Regions from separate parts of the Variovorax arabinosiphilus genome, predicted to be linked through region 3. Evidence: predicted binding sites of a transcription regulator. Region 3 holds the regulator's gene; each other region holds the start of a gene.
The links. Region 3 encodes sigma-54, which starts transcription at its own class of promoters, with help from an activator protein. Its sites were predicted from a motif close to TGGCANGNAANCTGCTTT; they were not measured.

Region 1 (4,181 bases), on a different contig from region 3:
GTAGGCCTGGTGCATGGCGATCTGGCTGTGCAGTGCGTGCGAGGCCAGCCGCGGCACGGCCGCGCCCTCCCATTCGACCAGCGCCACGCCGGTTTCGTCGCACGACGATTCGATTCCCAATACGAGCATGGCCGCGAGTGTAGGATGCGCGCGCTTGCGGGGCATGGATGTTGCTGCATGCCCCTTCACCCGCCCCTCGGAACGCCCACGACACGATGAAATCCGGACTGAGCTTCCTGATCGCCGCCCTGCGCAGCGAGATCGACGAACTCGATCAGCTGTCGCGCACCAGCGCGCTGGTCGGCACCATCGGCCGGCTGGTGCATGCCCTGCAGCGCGAGCGCGGCATCTCCAACGTGCTGCTGGCCTCCGGTGGCCAGCGCTTCGCCGCCGAACGGACTGCGCAGATCGCCGAGTGCGCCGGCCTCGAGCAGGCGGTGCGCGAATGCTTCGACGCGCTCGAAGCGGACCCGCGCCGCCTGGGCAACAGTGCCCGGCTGTTCAGCCGCATCGCGTGGGTGGTACCGGGCCTGGACGCCTTGCCGGCGCTGCGCCAGCGCATCGGTGCCCTGCAGATGCCGGCCGCCGAGGCGACGGGTGCCTTCGTCAAGGTGATCGCCGGCCTGCTCGCGGTGGTGTTCGAGGCCGCCGATGGCGCGACCGACCCCGAGATTTCCCGCCTGCTGGTGGCGATGTTCAACTTCATGCAGGGCAAGGAGCTCGCCGGCCAGGAGCGCGCCTGCGGTGCTGCGGCCTTCGCGTCCGGCCGCAACGAGGCGGCACGGCAGCAGCAATGGCTGCATCTGATCGAATCGCAGGAGCGCTGCTTTCAGGTCTTCTCGGAGTTCTCCGGCCCCGAGCTGGAGGCGCAGTGGCTGGCCCACCTGCCGCCGGCCCAGACGGCGGAGCTCGAGCGGCTGCGTCGCATCGCCTGCGCCGCGCCCGCCGGCGTGGCGCTCGACCCCAACCTGAGCCCGGTGTGGTTCGACTGCTGCACGCGGCGCATCGACGCCATGCAGACGGTCGAGGAGCGGCTGGCGGCGGACCTGCACCAGCTGTGTATCGCCAAGATCAGCCGCGCCCGCGGCGAGTTGCAGACCCACGAGTCGCTGCTGGCGCAGCTCGCTCACGCGCCGCCCGCCTCGCCAGCCGCCTTCTTCGACCAGCCGGCCACGCCGCTGCTCGCCGCCTCGCCCGCCGCCGGCGGACCGCCGTACGGCCGCCAGCTGGAGCGCTCGATCCTCGACATGGTCCAGGAGCAGTCGCTGCGCCTGCAGGCCATGAGCGACGAGCTCGACACCGTGCGTGCGTCGCTCAACGAACGCAAGCTGGTCGAGCGGGCCAAGGGCCTGCTGATGGCGCACCGCCGCCTGAGCGAGGCCGAAGCGCACAAGATGCTGCGCCAAACCGCGATGAACCAGAACCGGCGGCTGATCGACGTGGCCGAATCGGTGCTCTCGATGGCGGAGTACCTGCCCGTGGACGGGAAGCCCTGAGCGCAATTGGTGCATCGCACAACAAGCGTGCTGCACAAGGCTGGTCGATCCAATGAGCCCCCGCCCCCAGCCAGACCTTGCTTCGTCGCTACAACTTCAGTAGCAAAAACAGATTCTCGACTGCTGGCACACCGCTTGCATGTCACCGTGCATAGACCGACGTAGGTCTTCAGGCAGGCGGCATCCAACGCGGGGTGTCTCCCACCGAACCGGACAAAGGCGTCCGTGTCCGTCGAAGCTCGCTTCCCAGCAGCTTCGGCGCGACGCGGACGCCTTTTTTGTTTTTGTTTTGTTGTTTGTCTCTGGCCTTGCCATTCCTTCCGGAGTTCGCCCCATGACCGATCTGCTGAAAACGAAGTTGAGCCGCCGCCGCGTGCTGCAGGCTGCCGCTGTCGGTGCCGCCGGCATCGACCCCGCGCTGCGCGCCCTCGCCTACGCGCAGGGCTCCGACAAGCCCGAGAAGGAAGAGGTCAAGATCGGCTTCATCCCGCTGACCGACTGCGCCAGCGTGGTGATGGCCTCGGTGCTAGGCATCGACAAGAAGTACGGCGTGAAGATCGTGCCCAGCAAGGAAGCCAGCTGGGCCGGTGTGCGCGACAAGCTGGTCAATGGCGACCTCGACATGGCCCATGTGCTGTACGGCCTGGTCTACGGCGTGCACCTCGGCCTGAGCGGCCCGAAGAAGGACATGGCGGTGCTCATGACCCTGAACAACAACGGCCAGGCGATCACGCTGTCGAAGAAGCTGGCCGACAAGGGCGCGGTCGACGCGCCCTCGCTCGCCAAGCTGATCGCCAAGGAAAAGGGCGACTACACCTTCGCCCAGACCTTCCCGACCGGCACGCACGCGATGTGGCTGTACTACTGGCTGGCCTCGGCCGGCATCGACCCGTTCAAGGACGTGAAGAACATCGTGGTGCCGCCCCCGCAGATGGTGGCGAACATGCGCATCGGCAACATGGACGGCTTCTGCGTGGGCGAGCCCTGGGGCCAGCGCGCCATCATGGACGGCATCGGGGTGACGGCCATCACCACCCAGGACATCTGGAAGGACCACCCCGAGAAGGTGCTGGGCACCACGGCCGACTTCGTCAAGAAGTACCCGAACACCGCGCGCGCCGTGACCGCCGCCATCCTCGAGGCCGGCAAGTGGATCGACGCCGGGCTGCAGAACAAGAACAAGATGGCCGAGACGATCGCCGACAAGAGCTATGTCAACACCAGCGTGGACGCGATCAACCAGCGCATCCTGGGCCGCTACGTCAACGGCATGGGCAAGAGCTGGGACGACCCGAACTTCATGAAGTTCTACAACGACGGCGCGGTGAATTTCCCGTACCTGTCGGACGGCATGTGGTTCCTCACGCAGCACAAGCGCTGGGGGCTGCTCAAGGCACACCCGGACTACCTGAAGGTGGCCACCGAGATCAACCGCGTCGACATCTACAAGCAGGCGGCCACCGCCACCAAGACGCCCGTTCCCGCCTCGCCGATGCGCACCAGCAAGCTGATGGATGGCGTGGTGTGGGACGGGAAGGACCCGGCCAAGTACGCCGATTCGTTCAAGGTCAAGGCCTGAGGAGAACACCATGGTGAGCGCCGTCTTTCATTCCCCCCTGGAGGCCCATGTGCCTCTCGCCACACCGGCCACCGCGTCGGCCGCCGTACCAGCCAAGGCCGCCGCCGTTGCGGCGCCTGCGCCGGTGCAGACTGCGCCCCGCAAGCCGATCGACCTGCGCGCCTTCTGGATGCGCGTGCTGCCGCCGCTGGCCGGCTTCGGCCTGCTGCTGCTGGTCTGGGAGCTGATCGCGATGAACAGCACCACCGGCTTCCCCTCGCCGCTGGTCACGGGCAAGCAGGCGCTGACGGTGTTCGCCGATCCGTTCTACAGCAAGGGGCCGAACGACCAGGGCGTGGGCTGGAACGTGCTGTCGTCGCTGCAGCGCGTGGCGATGGGCTTCGGCCTGGCGGCGCTGGTCGGCATCCCGGCGGGCTTCGCCATCGGACGCTTCGAGTTCCTCTCGCGCATGTTCAACCCGCTCATCAGCCTGCTGCGCCCGGTGTCGCCGCTGGCCTGGCTGCCGATCGGCCTGCTGGTCTTCAAGGGCGCCAACCCGGCGGCCATCTGGACCATCTTCATCTGCTCGATCTGGCCGATGGTGATCAACACCGCGGTCGGCGTGCAGCGCGTGCCGAGCGACTACATGAACGTGGCCAAGGTGCTGAACCTCTCCGAATGGAAGATCCTCACCAAGATCCTTTTCCCTGCCGTGCTGCCCTACATGCTGACCGGCGTGCGCCTGGCCGTCGGCACCGCGTGGCTGGTGATCGTCGCGGCCGAGATGCTGACCGGTGGCGTGGGCATCGGCTTCTGGGTGTGGGACGAGTGGAACAACCTCAACGTCGCCAACATCATCATCGCGATCTTCGTCATCGGCGTGGTCGGCCTGGTGCTCGAATTCGCGCTCATCAAGATCGCCACTGCGTTCACGTTCGAAGAGGTGAAGTCATGAATGATGATTCCAAGTTCATCGACATCCAGAGCGTCGAGCAGACCTTCAAGACGCCCAAGGGCAGCTTCCAGGCCCTGCGCGACATTCACCTGACGGTCGCCAAGGGCGAGTTCGTCGCGCTGATCGGCCACTCGGGCTGCGGCAAGTCGACGCTGCTGAACCTGATCGCGGG
Region 2 (4,181 bases), on a different contig from region 3:
AGGTGCTGGTGCGCTGCAGGCGGTCGGCCGTGCGCACGTAGAACATCAGGAAGCGGTCGATCAGCGCGATGAGCGCGTCCTTGCTCAGGTCGCTGGCGATGAGTTCGGCGTGGCGCGGCTTCATGCCGCCGTTGCCGCAGACGTAGAGGTTCCAGCCCTTCTCGGTGGCGATGATGCCCACGTCCTTGCCCTGCGCTTCGGCGCATTCGCGGGTGCAGCCCGAGACGCCGAACTTGATCTTGTGCGGTGCGCGCAGGCCCTTGTAGCGGTTCTCCAGCTGCACGGCCAGGCCGACCGAGTCGTCCACGCCGTAGCGGCACCAGGTCGAGCCCACGCAGCTCTTCACGGTGCGCAGCGACTTGCCGTACGCATGGCCGCTCTCGAAGCCGGCCGCGATCAGCTCTTCCCAGATCAGCGGCAACTGGTCGACGCGCGCGCCGAACATGTCCACGCGCGCACCGCCCGTGACCTTGGTGTACAGGCCGTACTTCTTGGCCACCTGGCCCACGGCGATCAGGCCGTCGGGCGTGACCTCGCCGCCGGGCATGCGCGGCACGACGGAGTAGGTGCCGTCCTTCTGGATGTTGCCCAGAAAGTAGTCGTTGCTGTCCTGCAGGCTGGCCAGCTGGGGCTTGAGCACGAACTCGTTCCAGACCGAGGCCAGCACGCTCGCGGCCACCGGCTTGCAGATGTCGCAGCCCAGGCCCTTGCCGTGCTTGTGCAGCAGGTCGTCGAAGGTCTTGATCTGCCCGACGCGCACCAGGTGGTAGAGCTCCTGGCGCGAATAGGCGAAGTGCTCGCACAGGTGGTTGTTGACCGCCATGCCGCGCTTGGCCATCTCGAACTTCATGACCTGCGTGACCAGCGGCACGCAACCGCCGCAGGTGGCGCCGGCCTTGGTGCAGGCCTTGATCTCGGCGACGGTGCAGGCGCCGTCGCCGACGGCCGCGCCGATCTGCGCCTTGCTCACGTTGTTGCATGAGCAGATCTGCGCGGTCTCGGGCAGCGCCTCCACGCCCAGGCCCGGCTTGGCCTTGCCGTCGCTCGACGGCAGGATCAGGAACTCCGGTTCCGCCGGCAGCGCGATGCCGTTGAGCGCCATCTGCAGCAGCGTGCCGTACTCGTCGGCGTTGCCCACCAGCACGGCACCGAGCAAGGTCTTGCCGTCCTCGCTGACCACGATCTTCTTGTAGACCTGCTTGCGCTCGTCGATGTACTGGTAGTTGCGGCTGTGGGGCGTCTTGCCGTGCGCGTCACCGATGCTCGCCACGTCGACGCCCATCAGCTTGAGCTTGGTGCTCATGTCGGCCCCGGCGAAGGCCGCCTCGGCATCGCCGGCCACGTGCCGGGCCGCCACGCGCGCCATCTCGTAGCCCGGTGCCACCAGGCCGAAGGTCTGGTCGTTCCACGACGCGCATTCGCCGATCGCGTAGACGTCGCGGTCGCTGGTGCGGCAGTGGCTGTCGATGGCGATGCCGCCGCGCGCGCCGACGACCAGCGCGCTCTGCCGCGCCAGTTCGTCGCGCGGGCGGATGCCGGCGGAGAACACGATCATGTCGGTCTCCAACCAGGTGCCGTCGGCGAACACCATGCGGTGGCGGGCCGTGGCGCCGTCGGTGATGTCCACCGTGTTGCGACCGGTGTGCACCCGCACGCCCAGCTCCTCGATCTTGGTGCGCAGCACGCGCCCGCCGCCGTCGTCGACCTGCACGGCCATCAGGCGCGGCGCGAACTCGACGACGTGGGTCTCCAGGCCCAGGTCGCGCAGCGCCTTGGCGCATTCGAGCCCGAGCAGGCCGCCGCCGATCACGACGCCGGTCTTGGAGTGGGCGCCGCTGGCCTTCATGCCCTCCAGGTCTTCGATGGTGCGGTAGACGAAGGTGTGCGGCCTGTCGCGGCCCGGCACCGGCGGCACGAAGGGGACCGACCCCGTGGCCAGCACCAGCTTGTCGTAGTGAAGCACCTCGCCGTCGACGGTCGTCACGGTGTTGTCGCGGCGCTCGATGGCGGCGGCCCGTGCCGCCAGACGCAGCGAGAAGCCGCTGCGCGCGAAGAAGTCCGGCGCGACCAGCGACAGGTCGTCGGCCGTCTTGCCGGCGAAGAATTCGGAGAGGTGCACCCGGTCGTAGGCGGCGCGAGGTTCCTCGCAGAGCACCGTGACCTCGGCATGCGAGAGGCCCTGCTGGTGAAGTTCTTCGAGGAACTTGTGGCCCACCATGCCATGACCGACGACGATGATTTTCATGTTGAATCCTGCACGTCCGGCCCCGTGGGTGCCGTGCAGTGGCGGCGTCACAGAGGGTGCGACACAGCCAGGGGCCCCCGCGAGATGCGGAACGAAATCGGGTTGGAACGACCGAGTGCCGGGCGGATGAACGCGTCGGGAGGCTCGGGTTCCGCCGTCGTTGGCGGAGGCGAAGACCATCGCAGCGGCACTGCGGCGGTGGTCACTGCAGTTCATGCACGATTCGTGCCTGGTGAATCGGGCCGATTGGCGGGGGAATCGGTGAAATGCGGGCATGCCGCGCACCATGTCGGCCCCAGGTCGGGCGCCCAGCCCCAATAATGGGGCAGAACGGCGCAGCGCTCAGGCCGCCGCTTCGAGTCCGTTGCGGAAGTGCTCGCGCATCCGGGCCATGGCGGCGGCAGGGTCCCGGGCCACGATCGCGGCCATCAGCGCGCGGTGCTCCCGCAGCGACTCGTCGATGCGCCCCGACTTGAGCAGCGAGTTGTGACGGTTGAGCTTCATCACCTTGCGCAGGTCGGCCACCATCTGGTCGCGCCAGCGGTTGTTGGCGATGGCGAGCAACTGCATGTGAAAGCGCTCGTTGAGGGCGAAGAAATGCTCGCGGTCGACCTGGCCCGGGATGGCAGCGGCTTCCAGTTCGGCATGCAGCACCTGCAGGGTGTGCAGCTGTGCCTCGGTCGCGCGCTCGGCCGCCACGCCGGCGGCGTCGGACTCCAGCAGCGAGAGCAGGTGGTACACGTCCGCCAGGTCCTGCTGCGACACCTCGGTCACATAGGCGCCGCGGCGCACCTTCATCGTCACCAGGCCTTCGGCGGCCAGCACCTTCAACGCCTCGCGCAGGGGGGTGCGGCTGATGCCGTATTCCTCCGCGATCTTCAGCTCGTCGATCCAGCTGCCCGGCTCGAGCTCGCGACTGAAGATGCGCTGGCGCAGCAGTTCGGCCACCTCTTCATAGAGGGCGCGGGGCGTGAGGGTGGCGGCGGACATGCCGCGAATGTACCGCAGAAATTTCGTTTGAATTAATAATTACGGATGGTTAGACTTGGCTAAACCAACACCGAGACGAGCGCGAACCACCGCGTCCGCCAAGCCATGAGCACTCCCGAACCCACCTTCAAGCCCGCCGATCTGGCGGCATGGACGAAGGCCGCGGCCAAGTCCGCACCCGGCGGCAACCTCGAGGCGCTGAACTGGCGCACGCCCGACGGCATCACGGTCAAGCCGCTCTACACCGCGGCCGACCTCGAAGGCCTGAAGTACACCGACACGCTGCCCGGCTTCGAGCCCTACCTGCGCGGCCCGCAGGCCACCATGTACGCGGTGCGGCCGTGGACCATCCGCCAGTACGCCGGCTTCTCGACCGCCGAGGAGTCCAACGCCTTCTATCGCAAGGCGCTGGCTGCGGGCGGGCAGGGCGTGAGCGTGGCCTTCGACCTGGCCACCCACCGCGGCTACGACAGCGACCATCCGCGCGTGACCGGCGACGTCGGCAAGGCCGGCGTGGCGATCGATTCGGTGGAGGACATGAAGATCCTGTTCGACCAGATCCCGCTCGACAAGGTCTCGGTGTCGATGACGATGAACGGCGCCGTGCTGCCGGTGTTGGCCGGCTACGTGGTGGCCGCCGAAGAGCAGGGCGTGGCGCAGGACCAGCTGAGCGGAACCATCCAGAACGACATCCTCAAGGAGTTCATGGTCCGCAACACCTACATCTTTCCGCCCGCGCCGAGCATGCGGATCATCGGCGACATCATCGAGTACACGGCAGAGAAGATGCCGAAGTTCAACTCGATCAGCATCAGCGGCTACCACATGCAGGAAGCCGGCGCCAACCAGGCGCTGGAGCTGGCCTTCACGCTGGCCGACGGCAAGGAATACGTGAAGACCGCGCTGGCCAAGGGCCTCGACGTGGACGTGTTCGCCGGGCGCCTCT
Region 3 (4,181 bases):
TGCGGCTCCGGTCCTCAATGCAACCTCGGGGCGCTCGCGACGGTTCCTCCACGCGTTCTAAGGCCCGCGGCCGTTCGACACGGCCGCTTCACAAATGTCAAAAGCCCGCCTTGGCGGGCTTTTTCGTCCGGGCGACCGGATGCACTGATCCGGCGCATACAATCGTCGAGCAAGTTTCGTGCCTTTATGACACTTCGACCCCACACTCCCCTTTCCTCCCTCCTGCGCGCCGGCTTCGCCGCGCTGCTGCTCGCCGTCGCCACCGTTCCGGCGCTGGCCGAAAAGGCCGACCGCACCAAGCCCATGAACATCGAGGCCGATGCCATGCGCTACGACGACCTGAAGCAGACCAGCGTGTTCACCGGCAACGTGGTGGTGACCAAGGGCACCATCATCATCCGCGGGGCGCGGATCGACGTGCGCCAGGACCCGGAGGGCTACCAGTACGGCGTGGTCACCGCGGCGCCCGGCAAGCTGGCTTACTACAAGCAGAAGCGCGACTCCGGCGTCGACGAGTGGACCGAAGGCGAGTCGGAGGTCATCGAATACGACAGCCGCGCCGACAACGTCAAGTTCATCCGCCGCGCCATCATGCGGCGGCTGATCGGCGCCAAGGTCAACGACGAAACCACCGGCGCGCTGATCGTCTACGACCAGAGCAACGACACCTTCACCGTGAACGGCGCGCCGCTGCCCCCGGGCGCCAGCGTGGATGCCGGCAACCAGGGCAGCCGCGTGCGCGCCATCCTGACGCCGAAGGCGGCCGGCGCCGAAGCGGCGCAGCCGGGCGCACCCGCCGCGCCGGCATCGGCACCCGGCCGGGGCCTGCGTCCGAGCACCACGCTCGGCGGAGAAGCGCGCCCGTGAACGACAGCGTGGACATCGCGAAACAGGCCGCGCCGGCCGGCGCCGTCGAAGGCAGCCGGCTCCAGGTGCGCGGGCTGCAGAAGCGCTACGGCAGCCGGCAGGTCGTCAAGAACGTCTCGCTCGACGTGCAGAAGGGCGAAGTCGTCGGTCTGCTCGGGCCCAATGGCGCGGGCAAGACGACCTCGTTCTACATGATCGTGGGCCTGGTGCGGGCCGATGCGGGCGAGATCAGCATCGACGGCGAGCCGATCGCGCACATGCCGATCCACCGCCGCGCCCGCATGGGCCTGAGCTACCTGCCGCAGGAGGCCTCGATCTTTCGCAAGCTCAGCGTGCAGGAGAACGTGCGCGCGGTGCTTGAGCTCCAGCGCGAGCCCGACGCCCACGGCCGGCTCGTGCCGCTGTCGAAAAAGCGCACCGACGATCGCCTGAACGAGCTGCTGTCGGACTTGCGCGTCGAGCATCTGCGCGATTCGCCGGCGCTGGCGCTGTCGGGCGGAGAGCGTCGCCGCGTCGAGATCGCCCGCGCCCTGGCCACACAGCCGCGCTTCATCCTGCTGGACGAGCCCTTCGCCGGCATCGACCCGATCGCCGTGATCGAGATCCAGCGCATCGTCAGCTTCCTCAAGAGCCGCGGCATCGGCGTGCTCATCACCGACCACAACGTGCGCGAGACGCTGGGCATCTGCGACCACGCTTTCATCATCAGCGACGGGCAAGTGCTGGCACAAGGCACGCCTTCGGAGATCGTCGACAACGCCGAGGTACGCCGCGTGTACCTGGGCGAACACTTCCGCATGTAAGGGGAGGACGGAACTCTCCATGAAGCAGGGCCTTTCGCTGCGCGTTTCGCAGCATCTCGCGCTCACGCCCCAGCTGCAGCAGTCGATCCGGCTGCTGCAGCTGTCCACGCTCGAACTGAGCCAGGAAGTGGAGCAGATGCTCGACGAGAACCCGTTTCTCGAGCGCACCGCCGAAGAGGCCGCCCGTGAGGAGTTCGGCGTCGACGCCGCCGATGCCCCGCCGCCGCGCGACGACGACTTCTCGCCCGGCCCCGCCGCCAGCAACGACAGCACCACCAGCACGACCGAGGCCGAAGCACCGGTGGTCGATGCGACCGAAGCCACGCCCGACTGGGAAGGCGACGGCACCGTCGACATGGCGCCCGACGACAGCGAATGGGGCGGCGACGCCCCCCCGCGCGCCAGCAACCTGGGCGACGACGAACGCGCCGACGCCACCGAGCTGGCGCGCAGCCAGGAATCGCTGCAGTCCCATCTGCACCGCCAGGCCCTGAGCCTGCGCCTGAACGAGAGCGACCAGGCCGCGTTGCGCTTCCTCATCGAGTCGCTCAACGAAGACGGTTACCTCGAGGATTCGTTGCCCGCCCTGGCCTCGGGCCTGGCGGGCGACGACAACGACGAGTTCGACGGGCTGGTGCACCACTTCCAGGTGGCGCTCGGCCTGCTGCAGAGCCTGGAGCCGGTCGGCGTGGGTGCGCGCGACCTCGGCGAATGCCTGGCCATCCAGCTGCGCGCGCTGGCCCGGCCCGACGAGACGCCGGAAGCGACGCAGGTGCGCAAGACCGCCATCGCGATCTGCAAGCAGCCGATGGAGCTGCTCGCGCGGCGCGACTTCAAGCGCCTGGCCACGCTCACCCGCAGCAACGAGGACGAGGTGCGCTCGTCGCTGCAGCTGATCGCGACGCTCGAGCCCAAGCCGGGCCGGCGCTTCGTCGACGTGGAACGCAACGTGGTGATCCCCGACGTGATCGTCACGCGCATCGGCACCGGCACCAATGTGAAGTTCCGCGTGATGCTCAACCCCGACGTGATGCCGCGCCTGCGGGTGCACGACATCTACGCCGGCGCGCTCAAGCAGCACAAGGGCGAAGGCAGCCAGGCGCTGTCGCAGCGGCTGCAGGAGGCGCGCTGGTTCATCAAAAACATCCAGCAGCGCTTCGACACCATCCTGCGCGTCTCCAACGCCATCGTCGACCGGCAGAAGAGCTTCTTCGTGCACGGTGAACTGGCCATGCGGCCGCTGGTGCTGCGCGAGATCGCCGACGAGCTCGGGCTGCACGAATCCACCATCAGCCGCGTGACCACGGCCAAGTACATGGCCACGCCCTACGGCACGGTCGAACTCAAGTACTTCTTCGGCTCGGCGCTGGGCACCGAGACCGGCGGCAATGCATCGAGCACCGCGGTGCGCGCGCTCATCAAGCAGTTCGTCGGCTCCGAGAGCATCAAGAAGCCGCTGTCGGACAGCCAGATCTCCGAGATGTTGAAGGAGCAGGGCATCGAATGCGCCCGCCGCACTGTGGCCAAGTACCGCGAGGCGCTGCGCATCGCGCCGGCCAATCTGCGCAAGGCGCTGTAAGTCCGTCCCATGAACCAGCTCCATCTCTTCCTGCCTTGCGCCGCCGGCGTCGAGGACTTTCTCGCGCAAGAGGTGCACGGCCTCACCGGCCTGGCCGGCGACGACCTCATGGCCTCGCGCGGCGGCGTCTTCGTGCGCGGCTCGTGGCGTGACGCCATGAAGCTCAACCTGCACAGCCGGCTCGCGCAGCGCGTGCTGATCGAGCTGGCGCACGCGCCGTACCGCAGCGAGAACGACCTCTATGCCATCGCCAGCGGCATCGCGTGGGAGATCTGGTTCACGCCGAAGCAGACCTTCAAGATCGAGACCACGGCGCAGCACAGCCCGCTGCAGAGCCTGAACTTCGCCACCCTGCGCATCAAGGACGCCATCGCCGACCGCTTCCGCGCCAAGGCCGGCGGCGTGCGGCCGAGCATCGAGACGCAGTGGCCCGACGTGCGCGTGTTCGCGCACCTGACCACCGACACCTGCACGCTCTACATCGACACCTCGGGCGAGCCGCTCTTCAAGCGCGGCTGGCGCCAGGACACCGGCGACGCGCCGTTGAAGGAAACGCTGGCCGCGGCCATGCTGGCCGCCAGCGGCTGGTGGAACCCGGAAACCGGCGCCGTGTCGGAGGCGCCGCTGTACGACCCTTGCTGCGGCAGCGGCACCATCGCCATCGAGGCGGCGCAGATCGGCCTGGGCATCCCGGCCGGTGCGCTGCGGCGCTTCGGCTTCGAGAAGCTGCTGCCCTTCCAGCCGCACGTCTGGGAGGCGATCCAGAACGAGGCCGCCGATGCGCCGGCCAGGACTGCGCCGGCCATCTTCGGCAGCGACGTGTCGCACCGCATGGTCGACTTCGCCGATCGCAACGCCGAGCGGGCCGGCGTTGCCGCGGCTGTGCAGTTCCGCGGCGGCGATGCGCTGCAGCGGATGCCGCCGGCCGAGGC
Region 4 (4,181 bases), on a different contig from region 3:
CGCGGCTCTTCGGCACCTATGTGCCGCCGCAGCTGGTCGACGAAATGCTCGCCCGCCCCGAGCGCTACAGCATGCGGGCCGAGAGCAAGGAACTCACGGTGATGTTCTGCGACATGCGCGGCTTCACGCAGCTGTCCGAGTCGATGGCGCCGACCGAGCTGCAGGCCTTTCTCAACGCCGTCTTCAGCCGGCTCACCGAGATCATCAACGTCCACCGCGGCACGGTCGACAAGTACATGGGCGATTGCGTCATGGCCTTCTGGGGCGCGCCGGTCGACACGCCGCACCATGCCACCCTGGCCGTCCAGGCGGCGATCGAGATGGTCGCGGCCGTGCAGGAAATCAACCTCACCCACCGCGGCACCGGCCGCCCCCAGATCAGCGTGGGCATCGGCCTGAACACCGGCGTCATGAGTGTCGGCGACATGGGCTCCGCCGTGCGCCGCAGCTACACGGTCGTCGGCGACGCCGTCAACCTGGCGGCGCGCCTCGAAAGCCTCAGCGGCCATTACGGCACGCAGATCCTGGTGGCCGAGACCACGCGGCAGGCCGTGCCTACCTATGTGTGGCAGGAACTCGACCGGGTCTACGTCCGCGGCAAGGCCCGCGCCGTGGCCATCTTCACGCCAGTCGGGCGTGGCGGCGACGTGGGCGTGGCCCAGCGGGCACAGCTCGAACGCTGGTCATTGGTGCTTTCGGCTTACCGCGCGCAGCAATGGGCGGAGGGGCGGACCCTGCTGGCCCCTTTGCTGGCCGCCGATACGAAAAAAGTCCTTTACCAGCTTTACGCCAAGCGTTTAGCCTCCATGGCATTGCAGCCCAAAGACCCGAACTGGGACGGCGCAATCCGCTTCGATACCAAGTAACCAAGGGTCTTACACAATGCAGGTGCGTGTGCTCGGCTGTTCTGGCGCCATCGCCAAAGACTGCCGCACGACATCCTTTCTGGTCGACGACGACCTCCTCATCGACGCCGGCACCGGCGTCGGCGACCTCACGCTCGAGCAGATGGCCGGCATCGACGACGTGCTGCTGACGCACTCGCACCTCGACCACATCGCGGCGCTGCCGCTCATGATCGACGCCATCGCCTCCCGCCGGGCACAGCCCCTGCGGGTGCATGCGCTGCGCGCCACCATCGAGGCGCTGCGCGCCCACGTCTTCAACAACGTCATCTGGCCCGATTTCGCCAGCATCCCCAGCCGCGAGGCGCCCTTCGTCAGCTTCCACGACATCGCCATCGGCCAGACCTTGCAGCTCGGCAGCCGCCGCCCCAAGGCCATCGAGGTGCTGCCGGCCGTGCATACTGTGCCCGCCTGCGGCTACGCCGTGCGCTGCGCCGCCAGCCAGGGCCCGCACTGGGTTTTCACCGGCGACACCGAGCGCAACCCACCCTTCTGGGACCGCGTGAACGCCCTCGACGTGGCCATCCTCGTCATCGAAACCGCCTTCAGCGACCGCGAGAAGGCCCTGGCCGAGCGCAGCCTGCACCTGTCGCCTGCCAGCCTGGTCGACGAACTGGCCCATATCGCCCCCGGCCGGCACTACCCGATCTACATCACCCACACCAAGCCGGCCGAAACCGGCGAAATCATGAGCCAGATCGACGCCATCACGGCCGACTGGCAAGCGCGCGGCGTGGCGCAGCACGACATCCGCTGGTTGCAGACCGCCAGCGTATTGACCGTCTGAGTCGGACGGCCCAGCCGAAGGGACCGTCATCGACACTTTCGGCAGGCGTGACAGGTTTTGTCAGGGCATGAAGCCTTGAAACAACGAAATATGTCACTTCGTGTAAGCAGAACGTGAAGAACTGCACGTGAGGGGGCGGTTGCTGGCCTTCAGAACCCTGGCACGGTAGCTGCGGAGAGAAGACCGCGCCGGGGGCAGCGACCCGGACCCCGTCAACCAACCTGGAGTAAGTAATGAACCGTCGTTCCATCGCACGCAACGTGCAAAAGGGTTTCACCCTGATCGAGTTGATGATCGTTGTGGCGATCATCGGTATCTTGGCTGCCGTGGCGCTGCCGGCTTACCAGGACTACATGGGCCGCGCGCGCGTGTCAGAAATCATGCTTGCCGCATCGTCTGCCCGCACCGCCGTGTCCGAGGCAGCGGCAAATCTGAACAAGTTGCCACCAGATGCAAGCGTTTCCGTTCAAACTCAGACGTCGGACTACGTGGCAAGCGTGGGGTATGCTGGCGGGGTGATTACCGCAACGTCGTCCGATAGCAGCAAGTTGCCCGCGACCGCGCGGAGCAAAACCATCACTTTGACAGGCCACTATAACGGCACTACGGGTCAAGTTACCTGGGTTTGCAACGGCAGCATCCCGGCCAAGTTCCGTCCGTCATCCTGCCAGAGCTAAGCGGCACCCGCGGGTGATCCTAACGCCTGCCAAACCCGCCCTTGTGGGCGGGTTTCTTTTTTCAGCGGCCGCCCCCGTCGGGGCGGTCGTGGCGTTGATGCTCGTTGTCTGGCTCCTGTTTGCGCCAGCCTTGCCGGGCATTGTCCAGTTTGATGATCTGGGCAACCTCTCTAACCTGAACACGATCACCGGGCTGGATTCGGCCTGGAACTGGGTACGCCAAGGGAGGGCGGGGCCGCTGGGCCGTCCCCTTGCTTTGGTCACATTCGCACTGCAGCACTACGAGTGGCCACAACCGTACGCGCTACTGCTGTGGAATATTGCGCTACACATCGTCAATGCTCTGTTGGTCCTTTGGCTTGCCGTGTTGGTGGCGCAACGGTTGGGCGCTGCGAATGAAAAGCAGCTTGCGATTGGGTTCCTGGTCGCCCTCTGCTGGGCGATATTGCCCCTCTTGAACACCTCCACGCTGTTCATCATTCAGCGCATGACTTTGCTGTCCAGCACCTTCATGCTGGCGGGCCTGATTGCCTATCTCAAAGTGCGGGGTCCGGTCGATGTCAGCTGGAGGCGGCAGTTGCTGGCACTGGGATTGCTTGCCGCCTTTGGTGTACTGGCGTTATTAACCAAGGAAAACGGTGCTCTCACCGTCGTCTATGGCCTGATTCTTGAACTTTGCGTACTCACAACTCGCGGCAAGCGGAAGCTCAGCCTTGTCGCCATTGCGCTGATCCTGGGTTGCGTGCTCCTGCTCGCCAAGCTGGCGCCGTTCTTGTCCTGGGCCAGCAGCACCGAGCTTCAGCGCGGGTTCACTCTGCCAGAGCGCTTGGCGAGCCAAGGGATCCTGCTTCTAGCCTACGTGAAGGGACTTCTTGTACCAAGCCCAAGCGACCTGAACCCGTTTCGCGGCTATAGCGCTAATCATGGCGCGCTTGCCACGCTGTGGGGCATGGGGCTCTGGGCCGGGTTGATGCTGAGCCCGTTGTTTGCGTGGTGGCGTGGCTGGCGCCTGCCTGCCTTGTCGTTGGCCTGGTTTTTTTACGGTCACATCATGGAGTCGGGATGGGTCCCGCTGGAACTCTATTTCGCGCACCGCAACTACTTGCCTGCTGTTGGACTGGTGTTTGGACTGGTATTTGGTCTTTTGAGTCTTCGGCAGAACACGGGCCTTTGGCGAAGCGTTTTCGTCATCTACCTCGTCGTGCTCGGCGGCATCACATGGATGAATACATCACTGTGGGGCGACAGGGAACTGGCGGCGGAGATCTGGGCAAAGGAACAACCGCTCAGCGGCCGCGCTGCCATGAATCTGGCGTATGAACTCAATAGGACGCAAGGTCTGGGCGCGGCACAGATCTACCTTGACCGCTTCGTGACGGACAGCCGTGACAGCGCGGGTTTACGCTTGGTTGGGCTGTCCAATGCATGCGAGTTGGAACCCAAAGCAGACCATTCCAAGCGCGTGAGCCAAGCCAAAGACGCGATTCTCACGCAGCCTTACGAAGGATGGGCCTCGGACACGGTCGAGAAGTTGATGGCGCTGGTCAGAAAAGGCGGATGCCCCGGCCTAACTCAACAACAGGTCGCCGACATCGCGGCGGCCTTCTTGGCCCGACCGGCCTATCAGGAACACAGATCCATCGCCAGCAATATGCTCTCCATCATAGGGCTGGTCGCCATGGACCAAGGCAATACAAGAATTGCCATGGATTTCTATCTGCAAGCTATCGAACATTCGGCCACGTACGCCATGGCCAATCTTTATGTTTTTCTTGCGCAGCAACATCCAGTCTACGCAGACCTGAAGAGACT

Region 1: the regulator sigma-54 is predicted to act here: its motif matches at 1,621-1,638, upstream of QTH86_RS06910 (CmpA/NrtA family ABC transporter substrate-binding protein).
Region 2: the regulator sigma-54 is predicted to act here: its motif matches at 2,459-2,476, upstream of nirB (nitrite reductase large subunit NirB).
Region 4: the regulator sigma-54 is predicted to act here: its motif matches at 1,851-1,868, upstream of QTH86_RS18320 (pilin).

Annotation. Positions count from the first base shown of each region.
Region 1 covers NZ_JASZYB010000001.1:1,438,179-1,442,359, forward strand. The annotation lists gene tsaD (tRNA (adenosine(37)-N6)-threonylcarbamoyltransferase complex transferase subunit TsaD) at 1-129, opposite strand, end outside; gene QTH86_RS06905 (nitrate regulatory protein) at 216-1,496, shown strand; gene QTH86_RS06910 (CmpA/NrtA family ABC transporter substrate-binding protein) at 1,831-3,075, shown strand; gene ntrB (nitrate ABC transporter permease) at 3,086-4,009, shown strand; gene QTH86_RS06920 (ABC transporter ATP-binding protein) at 4,006-4,181, shown strand, end outside.
Region 2 covers NZ_JASZYB010000001.1:1,846,073-1,850,253, reverse strand. The annotation lists gene nirB (nitrite reductase large subunit NirB) at 1-2,245, opposite strand, end outside; gene QTH86_RS08765 (GntR family transcriptional regulator) at 2,588-3,235, opposite strand; gene scpA (methylmalonyl-CoA mutase) at 3,341-4,181, shown strand, end outside.
Region 3 covers NZ_JASZYB010000003.1:266,834-271,014, forward strand. The annotation lists gene lptA (lipopolysaccharide transport periplasmic protein LptA) at 187-867, shown strand; gene lptB (LPS export ABC transporter ATP-binding protein) at 864-1,670, shown strand; gene QTH86_RS19740 (RNA polymerase factor sigma-54) at 1,690-3,249, shown strand; gene QTH86_RS19745 (THUMP domain-containing class I SAM-dependent RNA methyltransferase) at 3,259-4,181, shown strand, end outside.
Region 4 covers NZ_JASZYB010000002.1:926,752-930,932, forward strand. The annotation lists gene QTH86_RS18310 (CHASE2 domain-containing protein) at 1-866, shown strand, start outside; gene QTH86_RS18315 (3',5'-cyclic-nucleotide phosphodiesterase) at 883-1,692, shown strand; gene QTH86_RS18320 (pilin) at 1,926-2,369, shown strand; gene QTH86_RS18325 (hypothetical protein) at 2,413-4,181, shown strand, end outside.